2 linked regions of the Pseudobacteroides sp. genome follow. Each later gene encodes a partner of the first gene's protein in a complex. Links are inferred from orthologs where the notes say so. Each region holds a gene or a part of one and is shown on either strand. Other genes may lie near its edges.

The links.
Region 2: the proteins of trxB (region 1) and trxA are in contact, whole or in part, in a crystal structure (PDB 1F6M), measured with the Escherichia coli proteins. The link is inferred for Pseudobacteroides sp. from one-to-one orthologs.

Annotation. Positions count from the first base shown.
Region 1 is NZ_DATCTU010000044.1:11,327-18,466, forward strand. What follows is about bases 2,166-4,992. They hold trxB (thioredoxin-disulfide reductase), read left to right. Parts: upstream 2,166-3,029; coding sequence 3,030-3,956; downstream 3,957-4,992. Other genes in these bases: VIO64_RS07620 (glutaredoxin family protein), read right to left, coding at 2,172-2,399; VIO64_RS07635 (4Fe-4S binding protein), read right to left, coding at 4,028-4,992. In the rest of the region: VIO64_RS07610 (ABC-F family ATP-binding cassette domain-containing protein), read left to right, coding at 1-809; VIO64_RS07615 (DEAD/DEAH box helicase), read left to right, coding at 840-2,036; more of VIO64_RS07635, read right to left, coding at 4,993-5,473; VIO64_RS07640 (4Fe-4S binding protein), read right to left, coding at 5,539-6,660; VIO64_RS07645 (sulfite exporter TauE/SafE family protein), read right to left, coding at 6,666-7,140.
Region 2 is NZ_DATCTU010000036.1:37,102-44,179, reverse strand. Bases 2,671-5,435 are described here. They hold trxA (thioredoxin), read left to right. Parts: upstream 2,671-3,770; coding sequence 3,771-4,100; downstream 4,101-5,435. Other genes in these bases: VIO64_RS06675 (Lrp/AsnC family transcriptional regulator), read left to right, coding at 5,250-5,435; VIO64_RS06680 (hypothetical protein), read left to right, coding at 4,314-4,766; VIO64_RS06690 (hypothetical protein), read left to right, coding at 2,671-3,658. In the rest of the region: glgP (alpha-glucan family phosphorylase), read right to left, coding at 1-463; VIO64_RS06700 (putative ABC transporter permease), read left to right, coding at 1,068-1,478; VIO64_RS06695 (phosphodiester glycosidase family protein), read left to right, coding at 1,587-2,636; more of VIO64_RS06690, read left to right, coding at 2,633-2,670; more of VIO64_RS06675, read left to right, coding at 5,436-5,729; VIO64_RS06670 (pyridoxal phosphate-dependent aminotransferase), read left to right, coding at 5,726-6,895; VIO64_RS06665 (Cof-type HAD-IIB family hydrolase), read left to right, coding at 6,906-7,078. UniProt on the Escherichia coli protein: Participates in various redox reactions through the reversible oxidation of its active center dithiol to a disulfide and catalyzes dithiol-disulfide exchange reactions.

The sequences.
Region 1 (7,140 bases):
CTGACAGCGGAAACATAAGCTATGGTGAAACAGTAAAAATAGGCTATTTCTCACAGGAAAACGAGGAAATGGACCACAGCTTGAGAGTTATTGACTATATACGGCAAACAGCAGAATATATAACAACTAAGGAGGGAAAGATTTCTGCATCCCAGATGCTTGAAACATTTCTATTTCCTCCAAGTGTGCAGTGGACTCCTATTTCAAAGCTTTCAGGAGGAGAAAAGAGGCGGCTTTATTTACTCAATGTCCTAATGGCTGAACCCAATGTTCTCTTATTGGATGAGCCCACAAACGATTTGGACATACAAACCCTTACAATTCTGGAAAGCTATCTTGACGAATTCCCGGGAGCAGTTATTACCGTATCTCATGACAGATATTTTCTTGACCGTATAGTAAATAACATTTTTGCATTTGAAGGCAATGGTTTAATAAAACAGTTTACCAGCAATTATTCAGAGTACCAGAGTTATAAAAAGGAATCCTTATCCGAAACAAAAAGCATTAGCCAGAACAATGAAAAAAACAAGGAAAAGAATTATAATGAAACCGTTAAAGATAAGCCCCTTAAGCTGTCTTTCAAAGAACAGAAGGAATTTGAACAGATTGACGACGAAATAGCTTCTTTAGAAGAAGCCATAAAAAATACCACGTGCAAAATCGAAGTAGAATCCAGCAATTTCGAGCTTCTTCCAAAGCTTCTTTCAGAAAAGGAAGCCCTCGAAAAGCAGCTTGAAGAGAAAATAGAGCGTTGGGCATATCTAAACGAGTTGGTGGAAAGAATTAATAACAACAAGAAGAACTAAACAAAACTATTAATGTAAAAGGAGATTTACGTGATTGAATTATTTAACAGCTTGAATATGGATCAGTCCATAGTCACAGCACTAAAAAAGCAAAACATAACTGTTCCTACAGATGTACAAAGAAAGGTTATTCCGGAGGTTTTAAAAAACAAGGATCTGATAGTACGGTCCCAGACAGGTACAGGTAAGACCTTAGCTTACCTTATACCAATTTTTGAGAAGCTAAAAGAATCAAAGGACCTTCATACCATTATCCTTGTACCTACACATGAGCTTGCGGCACAGGTTCACAAGCAGATTGAATTTTTATCCCAGAACTCCGACATCAAGGCACGGTCTGCCCTTATTATAGGAAACGTAAATATAGAAAGACAAATAGTTAAGCTTAGGGAAAAGCCCCAGGTTATCGTAGGCTCGGCCGGACGTATACTTGAGCTTATTAAAAAGAGAAAGATAACGGCACATACAGTAAAGTCAATAATAATTGATGAAGCTGACAGGCTCATGCTTGAGAATACACTTGAAGATGTTAAGGCTATCGTAAAGGCCACATTGCGAGAAAGACAGATAATGATGTTTTCCGCTACAATCTCCACACTAACCGTAAAAAAGGCGGAGGAGATCATGAAAGAACCTGAATATATTGAAGTTGAGGAAGTCATTGCCGTCCCTGATACAATCCAGCATTTATATTTTGTTGCCGAGGAGCGGGACAAGGTTGACATGCTGAGAAAGCTTCTTAGGACAATAAACCCTGAAAGGGCAATTATTTTCGCAAGCAAAAGCGATGAAATAGAAATTATTTTATCAAAGCTTCTTTATCACAAATTTAACGTTCATGCCATTCACGGAGCTAACGTTAAACTAGATAGAAAAAAGGCATTGGATGATTTTAAATCCGGGAAGGTACAGATATTACTTGCATCCGATATCGCTGCTAGAGGGCTTGATATTAGCGATATTACACATGTTTTCAACCTCAATGCCCCCGAGGATCCCAAAGCCTATGTACATAGGGTCGGCAGGACAGGGAGAGCAGGAAAAAGCGGCGTGGCAGTGTCTATCGTCTCCCCTAAGGAACTATTGACAATTAAAAGTTACAAGAATTCTTTAAAAATAAACATTGAAGAAAAGGCACTCTATGAAGGCAAAATAATTGAACCGTCAAAGAGAAAAACTTTCAGGAAGGCACCAAGGAAAACCACCCAAAGACATCCAAAAAGATAAGCAGCATTTGCAAATTTATATACAAAACTAACAAATGCCATATAAATAATATAAAACTATAAAAGGTAACGGACTGCTTTCACATCCCGTTACCTTAAATCATTTGCCGTAAAAATCACTTTTCAGATCGGATGATTATTTCAAAAGGTTATCAATAGCTGCCTGATCAAAACCTACAATGATGTTCCCATCAATATCAATTACCGGTACTCCTCTTTGTCCGGATTTGTTAATCATTTCCATTGCTGATTCCCGATCTTTTGAAACATCAACCTCTTTAAATCCAACTTCCTTATCTTTCAAATAATCCTTAACTCTGGTACACCATGGGCATGTAGGTGTTGAATAAACTGTAATGTTCATAAAATCTCCTCCTTCAATCCTAATATTATATTAATACCCCCTAAGGGTATAAGCAAAACATATAATTTCCTAAATTATATATTTTATTTTATGCAATCGCAACATGTTTTTATCGCATAAACATTTTCCATTAAAATATATTTTAAGACGAAGTATTATGTGGTATGTTATAGATGTATATTTTAAATAATTGGAAAAAATAATATTTGATATACTTTTATAAAATAACTTCATCCATAAGTATAATTCATGAAGAATGGAGGTAACAAGAAAGTGTCAGAATTTTACACCGTATGTGATTCCACAAACTTTGAAGAGGTTGCTTTAAAAAGCGATCTTCCGGTTGTTGCTTATTTTTACTCCGATGACTGTCTTCCCTGTACTAATTTTTCACAGATATTTGAGAGGTCTGCTGCTACATTATCTGGCCAATTAAAGTTTGTAAAGGTATTTAGGCCCCATAACAGACAGCTTGCAGAGAAATATTCCGTTAAGTCTAGCCCTACCATAATATTTTTCAAACAGGGGAAGGAAACCTGCTCCAGGCTTAATGGGTATATAAACTTTCCTGAATTTAAACAATCTCTTGAAAATATACTTGAAAGAACCTGTGATTCAAAAGAACATACTATTGTTCACTGCGACGTACTTATTATAGGTGCAGGACCTGCGGGCCTAACTGCGGCTATTTATGCTGCCAGAAGCAAGCTCCACACAGTTGTAATAGACACAAGTCTTCCGGGAGGGCAGGTTGCCTCAACCTTCCATATAGCCAACTATCCGGGGACAAATGGTGTTATACGAGGCATTGATCTTATGGAAAACATGAAAAAACAGGCTCTTGACTTTGGTGCACAGATTGACGATATGCAGAGCATAAAGAGTATCGACTTCACAGGCGAAGAAAAGTATATAAAAACCGACACCAACGATTATTATGCCAAAAGCGTAATAATTGCAACAGGAGCGGAGCCCAGAAAACTACCTGTGGAAAGCGAGCGTCAGTTCAGAGGCCGCGGTATACACTACTGTGCCACATGTGACGGTGCACTCTATGTCGATGCCAATGTAATAGTTGTCGGTGGAGGAACCTCGGCAGTTGAAGAGTCTTTATTTCTTACAAGGTACGCAAAAAGTATTACAATTATTAACAGATCAGGCCAGTTTAAAGCATCACGTTCATCAGTTGATGAGGTGCTGAAAAATCCTCAGATAAAGGTATTATGGAATACCGAAATTAAGGATGTTTCCGGTGAAAACTTTGTTCAAAAGGTGGTTTTTCATAACAAGGAAACGGGAGAAACTACAGAAATGGATACAGACGGAATATTCGTGTATATAGGCATGGAGCCTAATGTATCCCTTTTTAAAGGCATATTAAACATATCGGAATATGGCTATATTATAACAGACAACAATATGTCTACCAATGTACCGGGTGTATTTGCTGCCGGTGATATCCGCGATAAGGAAATACGCCAGATATCCACAGCCGTAGGTGATGGAACCATTGCAGGTATTATGGCTGAAAGGTTTATCGGCAATAAGCTAGCATAATCTTCTCCACACATTCAAAAATTACAAATAAAGGATTATGAAGGGCTGCCCCACGAACAGCCCTTTTTTATTTACATTGAAGGAACCTTTTCTACAGCCGTATCCTTAACATCCCTATCTTTGTGTTCTTTAACAGGACACACATCAATACATTCTCCACACCTTATACACTCCGACTCACTTATAATCCCCCTGCTTATTGCTCCTGTCGGACATGATTTTTCACAAATGGTACAATTTTTGCACCATGTAATGAGTTTTTTCATCTTGAAGACAAGTACTGCTCTTGACACTAAAGCCAGCAATACCCCATAGGGACAAATATACCTGCAAAAAGGCCTTGAATTTATGAATGAGGCTATAAGCATTATCACTGAAGCCACTAATGTTATGGTGGTCCAATTGAAGTTAAATAAAGCTGCAAAAGGATCAAACCTACATAACCACGCAGTACCTGTTGCAATTGCTAATAAAAAAAGTCCTCCAAGGAAAATGTACCTGAGATTTTTTAGTATTCTGTCGGTGCCCGACTTTATCTGCACATTGAGCCTAAGCTTTGTACCTGCTTTATGAACAAATTCCTGAACTGCCCCAAAAGGACAGACACCTCCGCAGTAAACCCTTCCAAAAAATATGGCAAACACAATAGGCACTATAAGAACTACAACCCAATCAAGGGCCTTCCCCTGCACAATGCTGGAAAAGAATATTGGAATCTGCTGTACAGACCCTATAGGTGATGGACACCCCCCCGTGACAAACCCAAGATAAACAAGGCTTGTCCCTAATAAAACATAACGTAGCCATTTAAACTGCCTCCATTTTATCTGTAAAAACAGTAGGAATGATGCTATAGAAAGGAAAACCAAAGTAATAAGATTCCTTGTACTGAACATTTTTTCTATAAAGCTACTCAGGAAAGTTTCTCTTGATTTGCTTTCCTTTATACTCTCATTTGCAGCATCAACTGAAGCTTGTGTATGTTCTTGATTTTCAGCAGGTTTCCCGCTCCCCCCCGGCTTGAAAGTAGTGTTTACAACTTCATTTGAAGGCTTTACATCTGATGAACTTTCAGGAATCTTAGAAACAGTGTTTTTCCCTGTAGCCAAAGATGCAGTATTATCAGGTTCTGCCCCCGGCTTTTTCGAATTACTGCTTTCAGTGACAGCTGATACCTGTTGCTTTTTTGTCGGTGTAGAATTTACCAACGCTTTTGAAGGTACCGGTGTCTTCCTCACAGCGGCTTGTGAGGTATTAGCCTTATTCTTGGTAGTTGCTGGAGTTTTGGCAATTTCCGTTGGCTTGGGTGTTGGCGATTGAACTACTTTAGCCGGTGCAATCTCGGAGAGGTCACAAATCTTATCCCCATCGTCATCCACATACAGCCCACATTTTCCAGGGTATGGGTCATTCTCGATTTCCAGGGGACATTTAGTTGCCGCATAGACCATACCTGCTACTGATATTATAGATAAAATAGCAAATAAAATAATAAAAATAATAATTCTTCTTTTCATTTCTTGTCCTCCATTGGACTATATCCAAAAATTAATTAATCGACTAATCACTTCAATCTTTTAATCTAAACAAATAAATTTAATATGCAATATACAGAGTTTGCCATCATTCTGATTCCAAAGACTACCATAAACATATAGGCAGGATAAATGAAATACAAATTGGATATTTTTTCATCCTGTATCTGCAGTGAAATAGCAGAAGATGGGCAACTATCATGACATCTCATACATTTGGTACACATATCGCTTATTTTTAAGCCATCATTTTCAGATTCTGATATCCCAAAGCTTGTGCATACACTTATGCATTTATTACACCTGGTGCATTTATCCTTTTTCACAGCCAGCCTTACTAAACCGATTTTGGATAACAGAGATTGAATCCTTCCTATAGGACATATAAACGAGCACATAGTTCTTTTTCCTGTCAGAAGAGGCAGGACAATTGCAAGTGCAATAAAAGCAATGCTTAATATAGCCAGTACTCCCAAAAATGAGCTTACAGGAATTGCAGCTGCATGAATGATATTCTTTGAAGGACAATTCTTAGCACAATGGGTTGTAGGAATCACCTTACCGAATAAAAGCAAAGCTATGACGATCAAAATTGCAAAGGGCAAATTGAGCCACTTCTTATCCAGCACCTTAATGTATGGATTTTTTATAAAGCTTGAAAGCTTATCATCTGTTCCTCCGGCAGGGCATATCCAGCTACAAAACCCTCTTCCGAAAGCGAAGGTTGCTCCTCCCCATACAAGCAGAAACATAAAAGCAAAGAAAAGAATTCCCTTTGTTTTTCCAGGCAAATTCATAGTGTATATTACAGCCTCTGCTACATCATCAATTCTTACTAAATTATCATTTGTACCTGATAAATCGGTTTTTACATAGTGGTTGAAATTTAATATTAAACCTGCTGCAAACATAAAACCTAAACTAAAGAATGCAATGCTCCTGAATTTATGTGTATTACCGGTTTTCAGCATCATTATAAAAATAAAAAGGAAAAAAGACCAAACACTGATAATTGATATGGCTTTTGTTACGCTTAAGCCTGATATATCAATATCCCACGCAAGTACAAACAGGAAAACAACTGCGGTAAAGCAGGTTAACAGGCATATTCTAAAATCAAATTTCATAATGGGTGAAACGTTATTTTGATTGGTAAGAATCTTATTCATAAAATCTATATTATTCCTCCAATCGTAATAATTCCGATATAAAGATAATAAAAGCTCATTAATAAAGCAGCCATCTTGCCAATGGTCTTTAGGTGCTTGAAGTTTGAAAATAACCCTAAAAGAGGCAGTGGAATAAAGTAAATCATTGTCCCTGCAAAAAATGTTATAAAGAACAACAGGCTGTTAACCAAACTGCTTTTACTCATAGCTTCCGTGAATACAAGCAATAATGGAGGACATAGATTTATACCTGTTATAAGTCCGAAAATAAATGGGACAAGAAATGGCATCCTATTTGAAAGCTTGGCTGTAAAGCCGTTCATTTTTTTCGCAGAACAATTTTTATGAGTGTTAGATAGCCCGTAGAAGAACATCATTACAGCAAATAATAAGTATAATATACCAAATACTATGCTACTATCCTGTAGCTTGCTTAAAAGCAACTGAGATGCAATCCACGACATTATTCCAAATATTGTA
Region 2 (7,078 bases), on another replicon or contig:
TATAAAAAAGTCCTATTGCGGTAAATGGTATTCCCAGATCACTTGCAGATTTACAATGATCGCCCGACAAAACACCCAGACCGCCTGAATAAATAGGCAATACTTCATTTAAGCCATACTCTGCTGAAAAATATGCAATCATATCATCCTTTTTATCAGGATAATTCTTATTGAACCAAGTATTTTTTTCACTCATATAACGATCAAAACTTGCTACAACTTCCTCATAACGTTGCATATAGTCAGAGTCGTTCAACTTTTGTTCCAACTTTTTCTGGCTAACTTCCTGCAAAAACCTCACAGGGTTTTTATTTAGCTTTTCCCAAAGAGCCAGGTCGATTTCTCTATAAAGGTCTATTGCATCGGAGTTCCATGACCACCATAGATTATATGCAATATCATTCAACCTGTTAAGCTTTTGTGGTATTACAGCTGTTACTTTTATCTTTCCTAAAAGATACATATGCAACCTCCATTTATTTTCGTATTATTTATTATTACCAATTTTTAATTAATAATATCATAATATATAAAAATCAATAAATTTAGTTCAAGGTTTAGTATTTGGGGGTAAAATCCATTATTTGCAGTATATTACAAAAAGATTTCCGTAATAAAAATAAAAACCGTAAATTTAAAATTAAAACAGCTAAATAAATTCCATCACGAAACATTAGACACAGATTAATTATATTAATTTTAAAGCGTATTATGAAAAACAGTTAAACAATTAACTATATGAAAAGTGTAAATTTTCTGACAAATACAAGAGACTATTCACTTTTCATATAATGAAGAAGCAATTTGGAAAAGCATTTTATTAGCTTCCTTAAAGCACAATATTAAAGTATCATGCAATACTTTGTTTAAATATAAAGGCCTTAAAAAAGACATCAAGAATTCATATAAAATATAATATCATAATTTCGGGAATTTTGGTAGACTTTTTTTAAAAAATATATATTTTATTAGTTAATATGCTAATTTAATATCTAATATACTAATGAAATCTAGAAAAGCTAAATATTACTCAAATAAAAATTTTGATATTTAAGAAAAATAATTGTATGATAAAAAGATACATTATTTATGGATTAATAGGATGGAATACGGAAGTTATATGGACAGGATTGCATTCATTAATGGTGGGAGACTTGAGGTTAAGCGGGTTTACTAACCTTTGGATGTTTTTTATATACGGATTGGCGGTTTTTCTTGAACCCATTCATGATATAATAAGTAGGTGGAGGTGGATTATCAGGGGAATAATTTGGGTTTTTGTCATATGGGGAATAGAATATGCTACAGGTTTTATACTTGAAAATATTATAAACCTTAAGCCTTGGATATATAAAGGTCCTTATGCCATTGATGGTTTAATAAGATTGGATTATTTTCCCTGGTGGTTTGCAGCGGGGCTAATATTTGAAAAAATTCACAAAACTTTGGATATTTACATTTTAGATAGTAGATTGTAAAGTTATATATATGCAAATTTTTAAAACATGATATTAATTCTGAAATAAGACAATGTGAATATATAGAAAATTCATTGACATATGTACCAATTTTGGAGGGAGTCTCAAGTGAGGAAGTTTAGATTAAAAAATGACCAGAACTTTGGTGGTGAGCTTACAGCTAAAAAGAGTAAGAAGAGGCGTATATTAACCCATATACTGATATTTTTGATTTTTGAGATAGTATTTACCAGTGTAACACTGCCCATATTGATTTTTTATGGGCCCTTTGAAAATGTGAAGGGCACAATAACGGGGATGTCATGGAATACTTTTACGCATCAGTATATTGCCAAGTTTTTTTTAAGCGATGAGGCCATCAATAGAATTGTATCCAGTAGCTTTGCCGAGGACCCGCTGGATAATGGTGGAGTTATTCAGAAACTAAATTTCGGCTCAAATCATGATGACAAAATAGAAGTTTATAATATAGATGGAGGAAGTTTTATAGGAAAGCTTATGCTTGTGTACGATCCTTCAAGAGTTAAAGTAGGTTATTCAAAGAACTTTCCAAAATCCGGTGAGACTACCAGCTCCATTGCTAAAAGAAATGGGGCTATTGCTGCAATAAATGCAGGTGGGTTTATGGATGTGGGATGGACAGGCACCGGTGGTGCACCTATGGGATATATTATACATGATGGTAAAATAGTTATTAATCAGAAAAGCAATACTGCTAAGCAGGACACTGCTGCATTTACCGATCAAATGTTGATTGTGGGCAAACATTCTGTAAATCAGCTTATAAATGAGTATGGGGTAAAGGAAGGTGTAAGCTTCGGACCTCCCCTGGTTGTAAACGGCCAGAATACAATAAAAAGAGGTGACGGCGGTTGGGGAATAGCACCTAGGACTGCTATAGGACAAAGGGACGACGGCACAGTCATACTTCTCGTAATTGACGGAAGAAGAGCTGGTTCTGTAGGAGCTACTCTTCGCGATGTTCAGGATATATTCTTGAAGTATGGTGCAAAAAATGCGGTTAATCTCGATGGAGGCTCTTCGACTACCATGTATTTTAATGGAAAAATTATTAACAAACCTTCCGACGGTTTGGGAGAACGGGCTGTTGCATCTGTATTCATGGTTGTTCCCGGGAAGGCTGGTGGAAAGAAGTGAAAATTTTAAAAAGGGTCTATAAATGGATTATTCTTTCAGTAGTGCTTCAAATAGCAGTCCTTGCATATTTCAATTATGATTATTTGTTAAAGGAGCACGAGATAAAAGCCACCAGCTATGAGGTAAGTGATGAAGTACAGGAAAATGAGAAGAAAAGCGTGAAAATAGAAGATGGAACATCTCTGCATAAGGTTTCCTATGACGGTAATCATGCAGCATGGTTATTATCCGGAAAGATACATGTATACGACCTGAAAAATAAAAAATCGGAAGATATCATAGAAGGCTCCAATGGTGATATAAACTACTATAAGTGGTTGCCCGACAGGAATATTATAATATATTCTGTAAGCAATGCTGCAGGTAAAATTAATGTACTTACTAAAGATATTGAAACAGGAACTATACACGATTATCCCGTAATATCGGGTTTGGCAAAAAACAGTGAGGTTAAAGACATAGAACTGTCACCTCTGACCAACGTAGTTTATGTAAAAGTACAAACAAGCTCCACAAGGGCAAGGATTTATAAATATGATATTATGGACAATTTAAGCTATATAATGATATTTGATAGCTCATCAACCATTAAGGAAGCCAATCTTTCAGATAAGCTGTTTTATGATGAAGGAAACGGAAGGATAATGGTGTGGGATGGAAAGCGGAAAAGCAAAAGCCGTATATCAACCGAAGATAAAGTGTTTCTTATAGGTGTTGATGCTGAGGATAACCTTTATGTAGGAAATAAGGATTCCGGCGGTAAAATAACCAAACTGCTATACAGTAAGCAGGATAAGGAATCAGACGACAAATGGTATGAAATAAACCTTAAAACTCCTTGTGATAAAAACCATTTGTTTGTTACAAAGGGCGGGGGTGTTTATATGATTGATAAAGTGAATAAAGTGGTTATAAACTTGAAAAATAGTGTGGAGACTAAATATGAAGGTGAATTTATTGAGATACTGGATAATTATATAGTTTATTCAGATAATAATAAACTAATGGTGGACAGCTTTTAAAACATTTTTGTTTAGCTTTTAGGGCTTAGGGTAAAAAGTAATATAATTTACAAAATATAATTATAATTAATATTTATTATAATGTTTTTATTAAATGAATGGAGGATTTTCTATGGCTAGTGAAAAGGTGTTAATAATTAGTAAGGATAATTTTGAGAGTGAGGTTGTGAAATCAGATATGCCGGTATTGGTTGATTTTTGGGCTTCATGGTGTGGGCCATGCATGACCATAGGACCAATAATTGATTCATTAGCTGATGAATATGATGGAAAGGTAAAGGTCTGCAAGGTTAATGTAGATAATGAAGGGGAATTGACCAGAAAGTACAGAGTTATGAGTATTCCGACCATATTAGTGTTTAAAAACGGGGAAATTGTTGACAAAGTTGTAGGCAGCCGATCCAAGAACGAGTTTAAAGAGGTTATAGATAAGAATTTATAATTAATTTATAAATAATTAATATAATTAGAATAAAAAAGAGGATTTTTCGAATTTGTATTGAATATGTATAGGTGAATCAAATATAAATTGATAGCTGAAATGAATTTTAATCAATTTTATACTGAACTATGAAAAGTGGCTAATCTCATACACCTTTCATAGCTATAACTTTATTTAAATACGATTCTACTATACATAGAGGAGGCAGTACAAATGTCAGGGGAAAAACGGTTTGGAAGTTCATTTTTAGGTGGTTTTGCAAAATCTGACGTAAACGCCTATATTGAAAGAATGCTTAAGGAGTTTGATGATAGACTAAAACAGAAGGACAATGAAATTTCAATGCTTAAAAATCAAAACAGGGAGCTTCGTATCAAGTATGAGGACCTTGAGAGAAGAATGGGACAGGTTAATGAAGACAGGGTTAAGATAGCTGACGCAATAATAATAGCTAAGGAAAAAGCAGAAACTATTATTGAGGAAGCTCGAAAGGAAGCATTGGAAGAAAAGAAAAAGTTGGAGCAGACAATCGAAAGTGAAAAAGAAAAACTGGTTGATGTGAGAAGAGAACTAAAGAGTCTTAAGACTGAAGTTATACAAAGGCTTAAGAAATTTGAACAGCAGATTACAGAAGTTATTGATGATGAGGATGAAGAAGATAATTAACAACAAAATCACAAGCGATTTTGTTTGCCTTAAAAAATTGTTGAAATTTTAATTTCGTTTTCGTATAATACAATATATATTAAAAGTCTTAATAAGGTTATATATCAATGACAGGGAAGAGTATATATAGACAATTTTAAGAGAGTTAGCGTATGGTGGAAGTCTAACAAAGGACTATATAGAAAGCAGCCCTTGAGATTCACTTTGAGAAATCCGATGTTATATGTTAAATTAACATTTCGGACATTAGAAGATGACGGAACCTCGCGTTATAGAGGAACGGTATATTTTGTACCGGTTGAGATGGCATTTTAAATGCTAATTAGGGTGGTACCGCGGAATACTCCTTCGCCCCTTTTTTGGGGAAGGAGTTTTTTTAATGTCCAAGATATTTTAGTGTATGACGGCGTGTTTGTGCAAATAATATATAGACTATAATTCGGTATATATAATAACGATAATAAATAAAAGGAGAGATGATGAATGGAAGAGATTTTAGAACTATTAGAAAGCAATGGCAAACTTACAGAAGAGCAGATGGCGGTTATGCTTGGGAAGACTGTTGACGAAGTAAGAGAGAGCATTAAGAAGTATGAAGAAGACAATACAATCGCTGGATACACTGCAATGATCAACTGGGAGAAAACAGGGAAAGAGAGCGTAACAGCATTGATTGAGCTTAAGGTAACTCCCCAGAGAGGAGAGGGGTTTGACAAGGTGGCGGAGAGAATATACAGATATCCTCAGGTTAAGGCCTGCTACCTTATGTCAGGAGGCTTTGATCTGACTGTAATTGTCGAAGGGAAAACAATGAAGGAAGTTGCACTGTTTGTTGCCGAGAAGCTGGCTCCTTTAGAATATGTTTTAAGCACAGCAACACATTTTGTATTGAAAAAGTATAAAGATAAGGGAACGATATTTGAGGAAAAAACCAAGGATGACAGGGAGGCAATAATATTATGAAAATGTCGGATATGATTACCCCAACTATAAAAAATATTCCTCCTTCAGGGATCAGAAAATTTTTTGATCTTGTGAATGAAATGAAGGATGCAATTTCCCTTAGTATAGGTGAGCCGGATTTCGTTACGCCCTGGAGTGTTAGAGAAGCCGGAATATACTCTTTGGAAAAAGGCCATACCCATTATTCACCCAACTCGGGTTTTATTGAGCTAAGAACAGAAATTTCAAAATATTATAAAAGAAAATTTAGCGTAGAATACAATCCCAAAAACCAGATTATTGTCACTGTAGGAGGAAGCGAAGGAATTGACATTGCTTTAAGGTCTTTGGTCGGACCGGGAGATGAGGTTATTATACCGGAACCAAGCTTTGTAGCATATAAGCCCTGCACTATTTTGACAGGTGCAACCCCGGTAATAATAAACTTGAGGGTTGAGGATCAGTTCAGGCTTACTCCTGAGATTCTTGAAAAAGCTATTACCCCCAAGACCAAAGTACTTATACTTCCGTACCCCAATAATCCTACGGGAGCAATTATGACCAGAGAGGATCTCGACAAGATTGTTGAAGTACTTAAGGATAAAGACATTGTTGTGTTATCTGATGAGATTTACTCAGAACTGACATATGAAGGAAAGCATGTATCAATTGCCAGCTACCCTGAGATGAAGGATAAGACACTTATAATAAATGGATTTTCCAAATCTTATGCTATGACCGGCTGGAGGCTTGGATATGCTTGCGGCCATCCTGACCTTATAGGGGCTATGTATAAAATACATCAATTTGCAATAATGTCGTCTCCTACCACTTCTCAATATGCGGCCATTGAAGCATTAAGAAACGGTGATAGCGATATACAGATGATGACTCGTGAATACAACAGGAGAAGAAGAGTAATGGTTGACGGTTTTAGAAAAGTAGGTTTGGAGTGCTTTGAACCGTTAGGTGCTTTCTATGTATTTCCTTGTATCAAATCAACCGGTCTTAGTTCGGAAGAATTTTGTGAGAGATTGCTTTCGGAAGAAAAAGTAGCAATTGTACCCGGTACTGCATTCGGTGACTCTGGAAATGGTTTTATCAGAGCGTGCTATGCTTATTCCGTTGATAATATAGTGGAAGCTTTAAAGAGAGTAGAAAGGTTTGTGGCAAAAATAAAAAAGTAAATGGTGATTTATGAGTAAAATAATATTTATTGATTTGGATGGTACACTTTTAGACAGCGGCAAAAAGATTTCAAAGGAAAACAAAGATGCCATCAAGAGTGCGGAAGAAAAGGGGCTAAAAGTAATAATTTGTACAGGCAAGGTGTTTAGATCGGCTAAGAGGTTTGCCCATGAGGCTGGCAT